DNA from 3 places in the Desulfosudis oleivorans Hxd3 genome. Region 2 is predicted to be linked to each of the others. Evidence: predicted binding sites of a transcription regulator. Region 2 holds the regulator's gene; each other region holds the start of a gene.
The links. The regulator sigma-54, encoded in region 2, starts transcription at its own class of promoters, with help from an activator protein. The targets are predictions, from matches to a motif close to TNTGGCACANTTTCTGCTNT.

Region 1: a site for sigma-54 is predicted at 2,899-2,918, ahead of DOLE_RS00540 (TorF family putative porin). Genes of this name have one in related genera too.
Region 3: a site for sigma-54 is predicted at 2,967-2,986, ahead of DOLE_RS14455 (Spy/CpxP family protein refolding chaperone). Genes of this name have one in related genera too.

The regions. Positions count from the first base shown of each region.
Region 1 covers NC_009943.1:118,217-123,251, forward strand. The annotation lists gene DOLE_RS00520 (YkgJ family cysteine cluster protein) at 1-87, shown strand, start outside; gene DOLE_RS00525 (hypothetical protein) at 84-452, shown strand; gene DOLE_RS16880 (50S ribosomal protein L11 methyltransferase) at 439-1,311, shown strand; gene DOLE_RS00535 (zinc ribbon domain-containing protein) at 1,308-1,982, shown strand; gene DOLE_RS00540 (TorF family putative porin) at 2,093-2,818, opposite strand; gene DOLE_RS00545 (DUF3124 domain-containing protein) at 3,226-3,720, shown strand; gene DOLE_RS00550 (ATP-grasp domain-containing protein) at 3,736-4,545, shown strand; gene DOLE_RS00555 (AMP-binding protein) at 4,776-5,035, opposite strand, start outside.
Region 2 covers NC_009943.1:570,452-575,486, reverse strand. The annotation lists gene DOLE_RS02585 (KdsC family phosphatase) at 1-256, shown strand, start outside; gene lptC (LPS export ABC transporter periplasmic protein LptC) at 281-853, shown strand; gene DOLE_RS02575 (LptA/OstA family protein) at 886-1,449, shown strand; gene lptB (LPS export ABC transporter ATP-binding protein) at 1,464-2,186, shown strand; gene rpoN (RNA polymerase factor sigma-54) at 2,188-3,630, shown strand; gene hpf (ribosome hibernation-promoting factor, HPF/YfiA family) at 3,642-3,977, shown strand; gene DOLE_RS02555 (PTS sugar transporter subunit IIA) at 4,157-4,615, shown strand; gene rapZ (RNase adapter RapZ) at 4,622-5,035, shown strand, end outside.
Region 3 covers NC_009943.1:3,387,929-3,392,963, reverse strand. The annotation lists gene DOLE_RS14465 (hybrid sensor histidine kinase/response regulator) at 1-1,479, shown strand, start outside; gene DOLE_RS14460 (response regulator transcription factor) at 1,532-1,915, opposite strand; gene DOLE_RS14455 (Spy/CpxP family protein refolding chaperone) at 2,407-2,889, opposite strand; gene DOLE_RS14450 (ATP-binding protein) at 3,322-5,035, shown strand, end outside.

The DNA of each region.
Region 1 (5,035 bases), 450 kb from region 2:
GCCCTTCTCTCCGACTACGATGACGCGTTTTTCGGGTTTAACCAGGAAGCGGAGAACACAGAGGACGGGAAAGAGGAGAAAGAATGAAGATCGAAGCGTTTTCTCCGGAGGAAAAGGCAGCGCGAAAGCAGGCGATTTTTGACGCCATGTCCCCGCGGGCCCAGCGATGGGTCCAGAAAAAAGGGTATGACAAGTGGGACCCCTTTCAGGAGCCCAAGGATCCCATCGACATGCGAAAGGACAAGACCCGGCGGACCAGCCAGGTGCTGATCCGGGAGTTTTTGCAGACGCTGGCGATGGAGACCTACAGCACCCAGTATGCCCGGGGCGCTTTTGAGTTGTGCCTGGGCATTATCAACGAGGAGGAGCGGGCCCTCGGCATGTTCGCCTTTGCTTCCTGGTACCGGGACCTGCTGGAAAAAGAGGGAATCGATCTTTTTGAAAACCAGTGACCCCGACCCGATTGCCGCGGATGTGGTCCGCATGGTGACCGACGCCGAGGCCCGGCTTGTCTGCCGGCAGGTGATACGGGCGGTTTCTGAACAGCACGGGGTGGGCATCCGGCGGGTAAAGGCCGCCATTACCGGCCTGGTGGATGCCGGTACGCTTCGGTTTTCGGAAGAGTGCGGCAACTGTTTTCTTGAAAAAAATTACGGGGGCACGGTGCGGCTCTCCCCCCACGTGATGGTGGCCCCGCCCCGGGTGCCGGTGCCCCTGGAAATCGGTTGTCAAATGGTCCGGCTGATGCCGGGGGCCGCCTTTGGTGATTGTCGCCATCCCACCACACGACTTTCCGTGTGCGGCCTGGATTTTCTTTTTACCGCGCACACCGGGCTTGACCGGTCCGCCGCCGCCCTGGACATCGGCACCGGGTCCGGCGTGCTGGCCCTTGTGGCGGCCCGGCTGGGGGTCTTTCGAGTGCTGGCCATTGATATCGATCCGTGCGCAAGAAAAGAGGCGGCGGACAATGTGGCCCTCAACGATTTGTCCGACCGCATCGTGGTGTCCGACAGGGGCCTTGAGCAGGTGAGCGGACCGTTTTTTCTGGTGACGGCAAACCTTCGGCTGCCGACCCTGAAGCGATACGCGCCCCTGATTGACAATCTGCTGATGCCGGGTGGCGGCCTGGTGGTTTCCGGCATTCGAACCCAGGAGACCGCGCCCCTGATGGCGGCGTTTGACACCACGGCAACCTGTATCTGGCAATCATCCGACGGCGGGTGGAGCGCCATGGTGTTTATCAAACATCCGTCCAAAGCGAACAAACACCAAAGGACCGTTTTGGACTCACAAAAAAGAGGTGACACATGACCATCGAAACAAAAGAGCAGTATCTGGAAAGACTGCTGGCAGAAAAAAAGCCCCGGTGCCCGGCGTGCGGGCAGGAGATGGAGATATGGGAACCCCCGATTCTGAACTTCAGTGACGGCCTTGGGTGGGGAACACCTTATCTGTTTGTCTGTTTTAACAACAATTGTCCCACCTATACCCAGGGGTGGGCCTACATGCAGGAGACCTTTGGCCACAAGGCCTCTTACCGGAACATGTGCTATCCGTTCACGGAGCAGTTTGAAACCATGCCGGTTTTCAGCGACCAGGGCGGCCTGGCCCAGGTGGTGACCGAAGAGACCGTGGCCGAGCAGGACCGGATTCGGGAGGCCACCAAGCGGGGGTTTTCCCTGCTGGCCGAGTTTTACACCACCAAAAGCTGGTACGAAGTGCTGACCCTGCTGCTGGATGCCACCGAGCCCGCCAAGGTGCGGCTCAAGGCCGCTGAGATGGTGGGGGATATCGGCGATCTGGAGGCTATTGAACCCCTGCGGAGCTACAATTTCGGCAACGCGATTTTAAATGAGGCCGCCCAAAAGGCCGTGGCTAAAATTCACGAGCGCCACTTTACCCTGGAATGCCCTTACTGCGCGGAAATTATCAAGAAACGGGCCAAGGTCTGCAAGCACTGTGGAAAGGAACTTTCCACATAAGACCCGGCAAATAGAAAAAAGAGCCCCGGTATTCCGGCATGTCTCACGCCGGAATACCGGGTTTTTTATGCGAAAAAGGCGGGAGGGGGCTTTTTCGCAAGGGCGTCTGGTTAGAAATTCACGCAGAACCCGGCGCCGCCATAAACGTCGACATCCTGGTCGGGCAGGGTGGTGTTGTCAAAGGTGTCCGTGTAGGCAATAAATGCGGACAGGTCGACGGAGTCGGTTACCGGAAACCCCGCGGACAGGGAGAGGTTGTAGTCGTAAAAGTCGTGGTTTCCATCCGCGGCATAGCGGTTTCCTGCGTACCCGGCCGACGCGCCAAATCCAAGGCCGATGCCCCGGGGAAGCTCCAGGTCGTAGGCAATGCCCGCCGACAGGTAGTATTCATCCAGTTCGTCATAGTCATAATAAAAATCGACACCCGCGGACAGTCCTGCCACCAGGGACGCCCAGGTGCTGATAAACAGCTCACTGGTCCCCTGGCCCCCGCCATTGGGAAACAGGTATTCGATGTGGCCCACGGTAATATCCACGGGATCCAGGGAAAATCCGTAGGAAAGCGTCAGGTCGATTTCGGAAAACTCGTTATCTTCCGCCAGGGTTCCCCCATAATCACCCACGTCGTAGTTGCCCCATACGTTCAGGTTAATACCGTTTTCCGCGGTGACGTCCAGATAGGGCTGGACCACCGCCTCGTCATTGAAGGTAATGCCCCGCCATACATAGGCGGACACAACATCCGCGCCGGCTGACACGGCCGCGGCCGTCGCGCTGCTGACACCGACCCCCAATAACAGACCCAACACACCAAGAACAAAACCAAATCGTTTCATGTTGCTTCTCCTTTCTTTGCTGTTGCATGCGTTTGGCGTGGTCCGCTAAACTGAAAATCCACGCCGACAGGCAGAACAGAAAAGCACAACGCGTGCCAGAGACAATAAAATCGTGAAAACCCTTTACCCGCAAAGCTTTGGACGAATCTGAAAAAACGAGAGGGAAAAAGAAAGGTTTCATGTTTGTAGTTTGTTGTTAGTCGCAAGACAAAACCGTAACATAAATTTTATGTTACGATATGCACCGGGGGCAAAAAACCAGCACATGCGATCAGCGCGGGGGTTCTACGGGCGCAAAAAACATTGCATTGCCGCGGCCGGTGGTGTAAAAGTGTAATAATGTCAGTAGTCGGGCGGAGGGGGTTTCTGCCACAGGGCGTTTGAGCATCCGGAAAAAAGGAGAAGGGGTGAAAACACCACGCTGTATGGTCCGTATCGGGATGGCCGTTCTGGTCTGCCTGATGGTTTTTCTGTCCACAGCCGGGGCAGAGTCTGTGTTGCCGCTCTCCACGGGCCAGACCCTTTACGTGCCGGCCTATTCCCATATATACAGCGGTAACAACGAGCAGCCCTTTCTTTTGACCGTGACCCTGAGCATTCGCAACATCGACCCCGGCCGCGCCATTCTTGTCACCAAAGCGGACTACTATGCAACACAGGGAAAGCAGCTGAAAAGCTATGTCTCGGCGCCGGTTAAGTTAAAGCCGTTGGAATCCATACGCTACGTGGTGCCGGAACGGGACAAAAGCGGCGGGTCGGGCGCCAACTTTATTGTTGAGTGGACATCCGATGGCCCGGTCAATCCACCCATTGTCGAGTCCATCATGATCGGCACCCAGATTCAGCAGGGCATCTCCTTTACTTCCAGGGGCCAGCCCATTACCCCCTTTTCCTCTCAATAGGAGCCGTCCGCGAGCATGCGCCTGGTTTCTTTCGATCCCCTTCAGACCCTGGACATTCCCGGTGTGCGGACCATCAAGCCGGCGCACTGGTTCCGGGAAAAAGAGACCGTCAAGTCGGCCGACTGGATTCTTTATCCTGAATACTGGCAGGTCAACCCCCTGTATTATGGCCTTAAAAAACGGATATTTCCCAGCGTCAGCACCTATCACATCGGCCACGACAAAATTGAAATGGCCAGGGCCTTTGAGGCGGTCTGCCCGGAGAACGCTCCTGTCACCCGGATCCTGTCACGCAACGAATACGCCACAGAGCAGATTCTTGATGAGTTCGATTTTCCCTTTGTGGCAAAAGAGGTGAGAAGTTCCATGGGGGAAGGGGTTTTTCTGATCACCGACAAAAAGGCGTTGAAGGCCTATGTGGACCGCAACGACACCCTTTTTGTCCAGGAGTATCTTCCCATCAGCCGGGACCTGCGGGTGGTGGTGGTGGGAAAGTCGGTTGTGGCCGCCTACTGGCGCCAGGCCCCGGACGGGGCTTTCTGCAACAATGTGTCCAGGGGCGGAACCGTCTGTTTTGAGGACATCCCCGACAGCGCCCTTGGCCTGGTGGAAAAGGTGGCCATTGAACTGGATATCAACCATGCCGGGTTTGACGTGGCCGTGGTGGACGGACACTGCTTTCTTCTGGAGTTTAATCCCCGGTTCGGCACCCAGGGCCTGATTACCAGGGGTATTCGGCTGGGAAGGGTGGTTCTGGACTACCTGATCGAAATGAGCCGGCCCCCGGAAGTGCCCGGCAATCCCCGGTTGCCCCGGGCCGGGTGATCAATTAGTTTCCATCCATAAATGGCCTTTTTCCGCAATCTCTGCGTCAAACTGCGGGCTTCCTTGTGCGGCGTACAACAGCACGCCTCCGCGTCAGCCCTTGTTTTCCTTGATCTTGCGAAATCCCGCCATGGCGGGACTGGATTGGAAACCTTTTTCGTGTCCCCATAACCGATGGATGGACACCAATTAAGGGCCTTGTTGTGGCAGGTGTAAAACAGCGGCGGTTTTTATGAAGAAGGGGAGGTTCCGGCCCCTTTTTTCAGGGCATCCCAGGTGTCTCCGGTGACCCCCTCCTGTTCCAGAACCCGCTTGATGATGCGGTGGGTGTTGGTTTTGGGAAAGTCGTCCACAAAGCGGATATACCGGGGCACCGCGTATTTGGCCAGCTGGCCGGCAAGAAAGGCCTGCAGGCCGGCGGGCGTCACACTTTGGCCCTCCACCAGCTTGACCGCGGCCATGATTTCATCCTCGGCCATCTCCGACGGCA
Region 2 (5,035 bases):
GTGCCTGGAAGCAATCCTTGCCCGGTGCCGGGTTCAGGCCGGTCAGACGGCCTTTATGGGTGATGACCTGCCCGACATTCCCCTGATGAAAAGGGCGGGGCTTGCCATTGCCGTGGCCGACGCCCATCCGGCGGTAAAAAGCACGGCCGCTTTTGTCACCCGTGCGCCGGGCGGCAGGGGCGCGGTCCGAGAAGTGTGTGAACACATACTGCACGCCCGGGGCCTGTGGAAAACGGCCGCCGGAAAATTTCTTTAGCATCTTTCGGAATCCAGACACTTCATGCGATACACCCGGCCCATATCCCTGTTTCTCATGATCACCGTTTTTGCCGCGCTGGGTGCCGTGATCTATCTGCTGGTACAGAGCCGGCCCCTTTCAGTACCGCCGGCGGCGACTGAACAGGCCGACACAGGTGTTGATATCTCCATGACCGGTGTTTCCCAGACCTTTGTTCAGGAAGGCCGCATCTCCCACACCCTGACCGCCGACACCGCCTCTCTTCTGGCCCGTGACAAAAAGGCGGTGTTTGAAAATGTGACGCTGACGTTTCTTGCCGAAGACGGCACCCCTTCGGTGGTCACCGCGAAACAGGGAGAGCTGTCCACCGAGACCGGCGACGCCACCCTTTCCGGCGGGGTGGTGGTGGAAAACCGGGCTCGCAAAATTTATGCCCAGACGTTGCATTATAACGACAACCGGCATATACTTTACTCTGTCGAACCGGTTGTCGTCACAGGGGATTCGTTCCGTTTTACCGGTAATTCCATGACCTTTGACATGACATCCGGCAAGGCGGTGTTGTCGGGAAACGTAACCGGCCGCATCACCGACGACGCACTGGCGCTTCAATAATGCCGGCAATCGAAACAGGCATATGGAACACAATGAAAATACAAACCGGACTGCTGACAATCTGTTTTCTGGTTTTTCCGGCGCTCTTCGCGTCGGCCGACACACCACCCCCCCCGCAGGACGACGCAAAGGCCATTCATATCTCTGCGGACCGGCTGGTCTCTGAAAGCCGGGCCGACTATGCCGAGTTTACCGGCAATGTCCGCGCCGTGGGCGAAAAATTTGACATTCAGGCCGACACCCTTCAGGTTTTTTACAGCCCGGCCCCGGACACTCAGGCGCCCGGAACCGCCAACCGGCTTGACACCGGTACCGGCAAAACCGTCAGGGAGATCATCGCCACGGGCAATGTCACCATTCTGTTTGACGACAAAGTTGCAAAAACAGACCAGGCCGTCTATTCACGGGAATCGGGCCGGGTGGTACTCATGGGGCCCGGCTCCACGGTCACGGGCAAAAGCGGCCGCATTTCCGGAGACACCATCACCCTGCACACGGAAACCGAAAGCGTCACCGTTATCAGCGGCGGGGAAACAAGGGTTCAGGCGGTGATCCACCCGGACGGATCCAAAAACGACGACCAGACGGAAAAATAACAGGAACCACCGGCATGGCGGTACTCTATTTACGGGAACTGGTGAAACATTACAGCGGACGGCCCGTGGTGAACGCGGTGAGCCTGGAGCTGGAAAGCGGACAGGTGGCCGGCCTGCTGGGGCCCAACGGCGCCGGCAAAACCACCACGTTCTATATGACCGTGGGCATGATCCGTCCCGACAGCGGCGCCATCGCCGTGGACAGCGACGATATAACCGGCGATCCCATGCACATTCGGGCGCGCAAGGGCATCGGCTACCTGCCCCAGGAGTCGTCGGTCTTTAAAAAACTGACGGTGGAACAGAACATTCGGGCCGTTCTTGAATACCTGGGCCTGCCCGTGGCGCAGCAGGTGGAACGGACCCATACCCTGCTGGAAGAGCTGGGCATTGAGCGCCTGTCCGGGCAGCGGGCCGGCCTGCTCTCCGGCGGAGAGCGGCGCCGCCTGGAGATCTGCCGGGTCCTGGCCACCAACCCCGCTTTTGTGTTGCTGGACGAGCCGTTTGCCGGCATTGATCCGCTGGCCGTGGCCGATATTCAGTCCATCATTCAGCACCTCACCGACCGGGGCCTGGGCGTCCTGGTGTCGGACCACAACGTGCGGGAAACCCTGGGGGTCTGCGACAAAGCCTATATTCTCAACAACGGGCAGATCATTGAGGCCGGCACGCCGCAGGTGATCGCGGAGAGCAAAACCGCGAAAAGCATCTATCTGGGAGAGGGGTTCAGGTTATAGTATGGCCCTTGATCTGCGACAACACCTCAAGCTGAGCCAGCAACTGGTCATGACCCCCCAGCTGCAGATGGCCATTCGGCTGCTGCAGCTCAACCGGCTGGAGATGGTGGACATGATCCAGCAGGAACTGTCCGAAAATCCGGCACTGGAAGAGGCCCCGGAAACAGCGCCCGAAGACGAGCTCTCAACCGATGACAGGGAAGCGGAGGCCCTTCCCGAAAGGGTTGAAGCGGAAAAGGAGGTCTCTATTGAAGAAAAGATCTCCGACCAGGTGGAGTGGGAAAACTACCTCAATGAATACAACTCCTACGGCGGGGTCCAGTTTGAAAGCGAGGCCAGGGAGCAGCCCCAGTATGAATCCTTTGTCGCCTCCCACAAGTCCTTAAAGGACCACCTGCTGTGGCAGTTTCTCATGACCCTGCCCACCGGCCAGGAAGAGGCCATTGCCAGCCTGATCGTCGGCAACGTGGATGACGATGGTTATCTCAAGGCCGATGTGGCGGAGATCGCGGCCACGGCCAACGCGCCCATAGAGCAGGTGGAAACCATTCTGGCCATGCTCCAGAATTTTGACCCGCCCGGCGTATGCGCCCGGACCCTTGCGGAATGCCTGTTGATCCAGGCCCGCCAGCTGGGAATCGACACCCCGGTGATCGCCGGCATCCTGAACAACCACATGAAGCATCTGGAGTCCAAAAATTACAAGGTCATTGCCAGGGCACTGAAAACCGACACGGAAGAGATCGTGGCCGCGGTCAACCTGATCCGGACCTTAGAGCCCCGGCCCGGCAGAAGCTTCAAGCAGGAGGACGCCGGGTACATCATTCCCGATATTTATGTTCACAAATTCGAAAACGATTTTGTCATTGTTTTAAACGACGACGACCTGCCGCGACTGCACATCAGCCCCTACTACCGGCAGGCGATGCGGGGCCGGGCCGCCGGATCAAAAGAGGCCAAAGAGTACCTGCAGGAAAAAATCCGGTCCGCCACCTGGCTGATCAAAAGCATTCAGCAGCGGCAGAAGACCATCTACGCGGTCATGAACAGCATCCTCAAGTTTCAGCGTGATTTTTTTGAAAAGGGGGTGGCCCACCTCAGGCCCATGATCCTGCGGGATGTGGCCGAAGACATCGGCATGCACGAATCCACCATCAGCCGGGTCACCACCAACAAATACGCCCACACACCCCAGGGCATCTTTGAATTGAAATACTTTTTCAACAGCGCCATCAACCGGACCGGCGCCGACAGCATGGCGTCGGTCAGCGTACAGGACAAAATTCGGCAGATCATAAAAAACGAAAACCCCAAAAAGCCCTTCAGCGACGACAAGATCGCTGACATACTCAAAGCGGCCAACATCAACATCGCACGGCGCACGGTGACAAAATACCGGGAAGCCATGGGCATCCTGTCATCCACCAAGCGCAAACAATTTTAAGGAGAATGGTCATGCAGGTAACAGTCACATTCAAGAACCTGGAGGCATCGGAGCACCTGAAACAGTTTGTGTCGGAAAAACTCAACAAGTTCGACCGGCTCTTCGACTCCCCTGCCAAAGCTGAGGTGTTGCTCTCGGTGGAAAAATTTCGCAACATCGCGGAGATCAACCTGACCGGGGACAAGCTCAATATCATCGGCAAGGAAGAAACAGAGGACATGTATGCGGCCATCGACCTGGTCATGGACAAAATCGAAAAACAGATCAAGAAAAACAAACAGAAGATCAAGCAGCACCGGCCGGCCACCCGAAAAGCCGCCAAGCGGGAGGACACGGACCTGCCGTAAAGGGGCACTCCTTTCGGACTTTTGGCACCGGGAAAACGGACTGCACCGGGAAAAAGCATCTCCTTCCCCGTCTTGCGCGGTCTCCTGCCCCGGGTTGACATCGCCGGCCAAGTGACGTATTTTTCCACTCTGGCATATCAACCTGGGAAACCGGCGGCTGTTTTATAAAGGTAGTAAACATGAAACTTCTGGATGTACTGCGTAAGGAGGCGGTTCTTGTCAACCTGGAGGCCCGGGACAAAAAAGGGGTCTTGGAGGAGTTGACCGTTCCGGCGGCAAAAATTTCAGGCATTGAGCACAGCAAGCTGGTGCGCATGCTCATGGAACGGGAGCGTCTGGGCACCACCGGCATCGGCGGTGGCATCGGCATTCCCCACGGCAAGCTCAAGGAGCTGGGAACCGTGATCCTGTGCGCCGGCCTGAGCCGCAAAGGCGTGGACTTTGACGCAATGGACGGCCGGCCGGTCCACATCTTTTTTCTGCTCTTTACGCCGGAGGGTTCCACCGAGCTGCACCTCATGCTGCTCTCCCGCATCTCCAAGCTGCTGAAAAACGATATTTTCAGGCAGCGGCTGGCCGACGCCCAGGACGCGGATACCGTGCTGGAGATCATCGAGGAGTATGACGAAGAGCCGTGATCCGCTATGCGCAACTTCATCATTCACATTCTCACCGGCCTGTCCGGTTCCGGCAAAAGCACGGCCCTGGATGTTTTTGAAGACGCCGGGTTTTACTGCGTTGACAACATGCCGGTGGCCCTGCTGCCGAAATTTCTGGAAATCCCGGTAAACACCGCATCCGGCATATCGGGGCTGGCCTTTGTCATGGACCTGCGGGAGCCCGATTTTCTTGCCACCTACCCTTCTGTTTTCAACGACCTCAAGGCCCAGGGATACCGGCTGACCGTTCTCTTTTTTGAAGCCGGGGAAAATGTCCTGATCCAGCGTTACAGTCAGACCCGGCGGCACCATCCCCTGGCCGGGGACAAGGGGCTGGTTTCCGGTATTCGGCGGGAACGGGAACTTTTGGAGGAGCTGCGCGCGTCGTCGGACACCGTC
Region 3 (5,035 bases), 1.1 Mb from region 2:
ATGAAGATTCTGGTGGTGGATGACGAAAAGGATATCCGCGAGGGGTGTGTCCGCGTGCTCCGGCGCCTGGACTGTGAAGTGTCCATGGCGGCGAACGGCCACGAGGCCCTGGAGCTGCTGGGCCGGGAGTTTTTTGACGTGCTGCTGTTGGATCTGAAGATGCCCGGCATCGACGGCATGGATGTGTTGCGGGAGATTCAGCAGCAGGAGCGGGATATCCTGGTGATCGTGATCACCGGCTTTGCCACGGTGGAGACCGCCATCGAGGCCATGAAACAGGGGGCCTACGACTTTATTCCAAAGCCCTTTGACCCGGCCCAGCTGCGCATCGTGGTGGAACGGGCACTGGACAAGATTCGCCTGATCCATGAGACCGAGCAGCTGGCCCTGGAGCGGAGCCGGACCCTGGCCGACCTGGGCACGGAAAAGAGCCGGATCAGCGCCATTGTGGAGTCCCTTCCCACCGGCGTGGCGGTTACCGATAAAAACGGTACCGTGGTGCTGATGAATCCGTCGTTCAAGCTGCTGGTGGGGCTGGCACCGGAAACCGCTCCCGGTGCCGACATCGCCACTTACATCGAAGATCCGGTGCTTTGCGACATGGTGCGGCGCACGGCCAGGGGCGATAACGGCGGCGCCGCCGACCTGTTTACCCACGAACTGAGCATCGGCGGGGAAAAGTATCTTATTGCCCGGGGCCGCCCGGTCCAGGCCGAAACCGGCGAGTGCATCGGCACGGTGGTGACCCTGGGCGACATCACCTCCATCAAGCTGCTCGATCAACTCAAGTCCGAGTTCGTGGCCAAGGTGTCCCACGAACTCCGGTCCCCGCTCTCCACCATTCACGAGCAGCTGGGCGCGGTGCTGCGGGACATGGCCGAAGAAAACGACGACAACGAGGATCAGTACATCCTTTCCCGGGCCAAGGAGAAGACCGGCGGCCTGATCGCCCTGATCGGGGACCTGCTGGATCTGTCCCGCATCGAGTCCGGCGGCGTGACACACAACATTCAGCCGATCCGGCTGGAAAACCTGCTTGCCAGCATCGTGGACTTCATGCAGTCCCGGGCCGCGGCCAGAGAGCAGAGGCTTTCCCTGGAGCTGGGGACCGGGCCGTTTCCCGAGCTGACCGCCGACCCCCTGGCCCTTGAAAGCATCTTTGGCAACCTGGTGGCCAACGCCCTTCAATACACGGGCAACGGCGGTTCCGTTGTGGTGCGGGCCGACATGGAGGATGGGTTTTTCAGGGTGTCTGTGGCGGATACCGGGTTCGGTGTCGCCGAGCAGCACAGGGAGAAGATTTTTGAAAAGTTTTTCCGGGTCAAGGACGAGAACACCCGGTTTATCACGGGCACCGGCCTGGGCCTGCCCATTGTGAAAGGGCTGGTGGAGCAGATGGGCGGCACCATTGACCTTGCGAGCCAGCCCGGCAAGGGCAGCACCTTTACCGTCAGGCTGCCGGCGCCCAGAAACGTTTAGTCCGGCAGACACAAGGGGCCGGAAAGTTTAACGCTTTCCGGCCCGGTCTGTTTTAGTCTACCAGGCTTTTGACGCTTTCGCAGATGTCTTCAGCGGAGGCGGGCTTGGGCAGATAGTCGTCGGCTTTCATGGAAATGCCGTCAAAGTGGGAGTAGCGGGTAGAGCTGACGTGGTCAGCCACGGCGGTCAGCAGCACAATGGGAATATCGGCGTACTTCTCATCCCCTTTGAGTTCCGCGCACACCTCGTAGCCGTCTTTTTCCGGCATCATCACGTCCAGCACCATACCGTCCGGCGGGTTGGCATGGACCTTTTCCAGGGCCTCAACGCCGTTGAAGGCCATTTCCACCTGGAAGCCCGCCTTTTCCAAGTATTTTTTCACCAGCATGACGAAATCGGGTTCGTCATCCACCACGAGAATGCGTTTTTTCGACATGGGATGCACCCTCCTTTTCTTAAATGTCGGATTGTATATTAAAAACAGAATGCTTACAGGTTTTTTTACAGCTTCATGGCGGTATCTTACATGAGGCATGGTGAAAAAACCAGTTTTTTTGCCGAAGCACATGATTTTTGTTAAATGGCGTTTTGCCTCCGGGACTTTGTGTCAATCAAAGACCTGTCAGGCTGGCCGGCCAGCCGGTTTGAACACAAAGGTCGCGAAGAAAACGAAGACCACGAAGAAGGTGTTCGAATGAGAGAAACTTTTCAAACCGGAACGAAGTCGATTAAGAACAAGCGTAAAAGTGAAGGCGGGAGATGGTGTGCGGTTTTTTAAGGAAAAGGCTGTGCCCCCCGCGCGTTTGAGGGGGAGGGGGGGGAGGCAGAGGGCACAGCCAGGAGGAGCCGGTTGCAAGGCAATGGCGTTGGGGGGAGGCTGTGCCGCAGGGGAGGAGACCGGCACAGCCGCGCGCCATTACCGGATTGCTAATTCCGGCACAATCCAGGACCGGGGGACCGGCCCTGAAAACCAAAACCACATGCTCCTTTTCCAACACCAAACCGTTTACCTGCTTCAGGGGCTATCTCACGGGCTTCCATCAGATAGTCCACATGTTTTTCGGCAAGCTTTCCCTTGAGCTCAGAGATCTCTTTTACCAGCTTTTTGATCTGCTGGCGGTCCGGCTTGGAGGTCTCCATCAGCAGGGCCAGCTTGTCGGACGCCGTATTTATACTGATGCGAAGATCCACGGTGTCATCAATGAATTTCTGATTCAGCCCGTCCAGCGCTTTCTGCTGCTCTTCCGTCAGGTCGCTTTTCCACGGGGACCGGGCATTGGCCCCTTCCTCCGCGCCTTGCCCACGAAACCGGGGACAGTCTCCTGAACGGTCCGGACCCCAGGCAAAACCGTAAGTGGCCAGGGCCATCACAAACAACGCCACAACCGCTGTCAGTGCTCTCTTTTTCATTTACTTCTCCTTTCAGACCGGATTTGCCGGTTTTATAAAGTTAATTTTGATTTTCGATTTTTCAATTGCCTATCTGAATAGCAAGGCCCGTGCCAGACAGCAATAATTTTTATAAGAATCTGTTTTTGAAATTGTTTTTTGTTGATTTCCTTCCGTAAAGGCGGTAAGGTTTTCTTAAATCCGGATATTTTTTATGCACCCTTTTGTATCCATATGGGTAAAATTTACCCGTAGTTTTCGGACAACGGCGGGGCCGCCGGAAATGGAGGCAACCGGCCCTTTCAATTGAAGCTGTAAGAGCGAGCCCCTATATTGGTCCGCCAGGAGGCTTTCAATACATAAAGGCACCTCTCTTGCATAACCGACTCCGTCAGTCCCTGTACCGGCCGGGCCATGCAGGGCCGTTTATCAATATTTAAAGGTTCTGAAACTATGAAGTCCAGGCAGCGACGAACGGTTTCCTTAAAAAGCATCTTTCTGTTCGGCATCGTGGGGGTGCTTCTGATTGCCGTGCCCATCTTCGTATTCGTGGTGGTCGACAACATCCGTACCCATGACCAGCGGGTGGTGGAAAACATGAAAGGCAAAGGCGCGGCCCTGATCCGCTCCTTTGAGGCCGGCACCCGCACTGGCGTGGTGATGATGATGTGGGGCGCGGAAAAGGTGCAGCGGCTGCTCATGGAGGTTTCCCTGCAGGAAGACATCGCCTACCTGCTGATTACCGATGAGACCGGCGACATCCTTGCCCACAGCGACCCGGACCGGGTGGGCAGCCGGTATGAGAATTTCCCGGAGATTCCGGCGGACCAGGCCCCCTCCACAATTTCTCACCGCCGCGTGGAGCATGACAACGGGCCGGTATTCGAGGTATTCAAGCAGTTTACGCCGGACCGGCCCCCTGCCGTCCGGGGCCGGCTCAAAAGCATGATCGACCGGCTGCCGCCCGGAGAGCACAAGCGGCTGTTCAACGACTGGTGCGCCATGCATTTTTTCCAGGACATGGACCAGCCCCCGGTGCGCCAGTTTATCTTTGTCGGCTTTGACATGACCCGGCTGGACGCGGCCCGGTCCGCCTATATTCGCCGCGCAGTCCTCAACGGCACGGTGGTGCTGCTGATCGTGTGCACCGGCATGCTGGCGCTGTTTTCCATTCAGGCCTACCGGTCGGCCCGTTCCTCCTTTGTCCGTGTCAAGGCCCTTTCCGACGAGGTGGTGGCCAACATGCCGGCCGGCCTGGTCACCTTCGGCCCCGGCCCGGAGATCACGTCGTGCAACCGCCGGGCCGCCGAGATTCTGGGTATGGCGCCCTGTCGTACGGATGACGACCCGCTGGACATGGACCGTTTACCGCCGCCGGTGCGGCAGGTGGCCGACCAGGTGGTTCAGGACGGAGGCAATGTCTCCCAGGAGGTGGAGGTGCCGGGGCCGGACGGTGTGGACCGGGTGCTGGAGATCGGGGCCTCCCCCATTCAGGACGAAGGCGGCCGGGTGTCCGGCTACCTGCTGCTGATAAAAGATCTTACCGGCATGCGCCGCCTGGAAAAAGAGGTGGCCCGCAGCCGCCGCCTGGCCGCCATCGGCAAGCTGGCCGCGGGCGTGGCCCATGAAATCCGCAACCCGTTAAGTTCCATCAAGGGGTTTGCCACCTATTTCAAGGAGAAGTTTTCGGATTCGGACCAGGACAAGAAGACCGCCGACACCATGATTTACGAGGTGGAACGGCTCAACCGGGCCGTGACCCAGCTTCTGGAGTTTGCCCGGCCCGTCTCCCTGGAGATAACCGAGGTAGAACCCGGCGAGCTGATTGAGCATTCCCTGCGGCTGATGGAAAACGATTTTACCAACAAGGGTATAGAATCCACGGCCCGCATTCAAACGACCCGGCCCGTCATCCGCACCGACCGGGACCGGCTCAACCAGGTGCTGCTCAACCTGTATTTAAATGCCGTGGACGCCATGGAGAGCGGGGGCCGCCTCACCGTCACCCTGTCCGACGGCGACAACAACGATACCGTGACCATCGATGTGACAGATACCGGCCACGGCATTGCGGAAAAGGATATGGAGCAGATTTTCGATCCCTATTTTACCACCCGAAGCCGGGGCACCGGCCTGGGCCTGGCCATTGTCTACAAGCTGGTGGAGA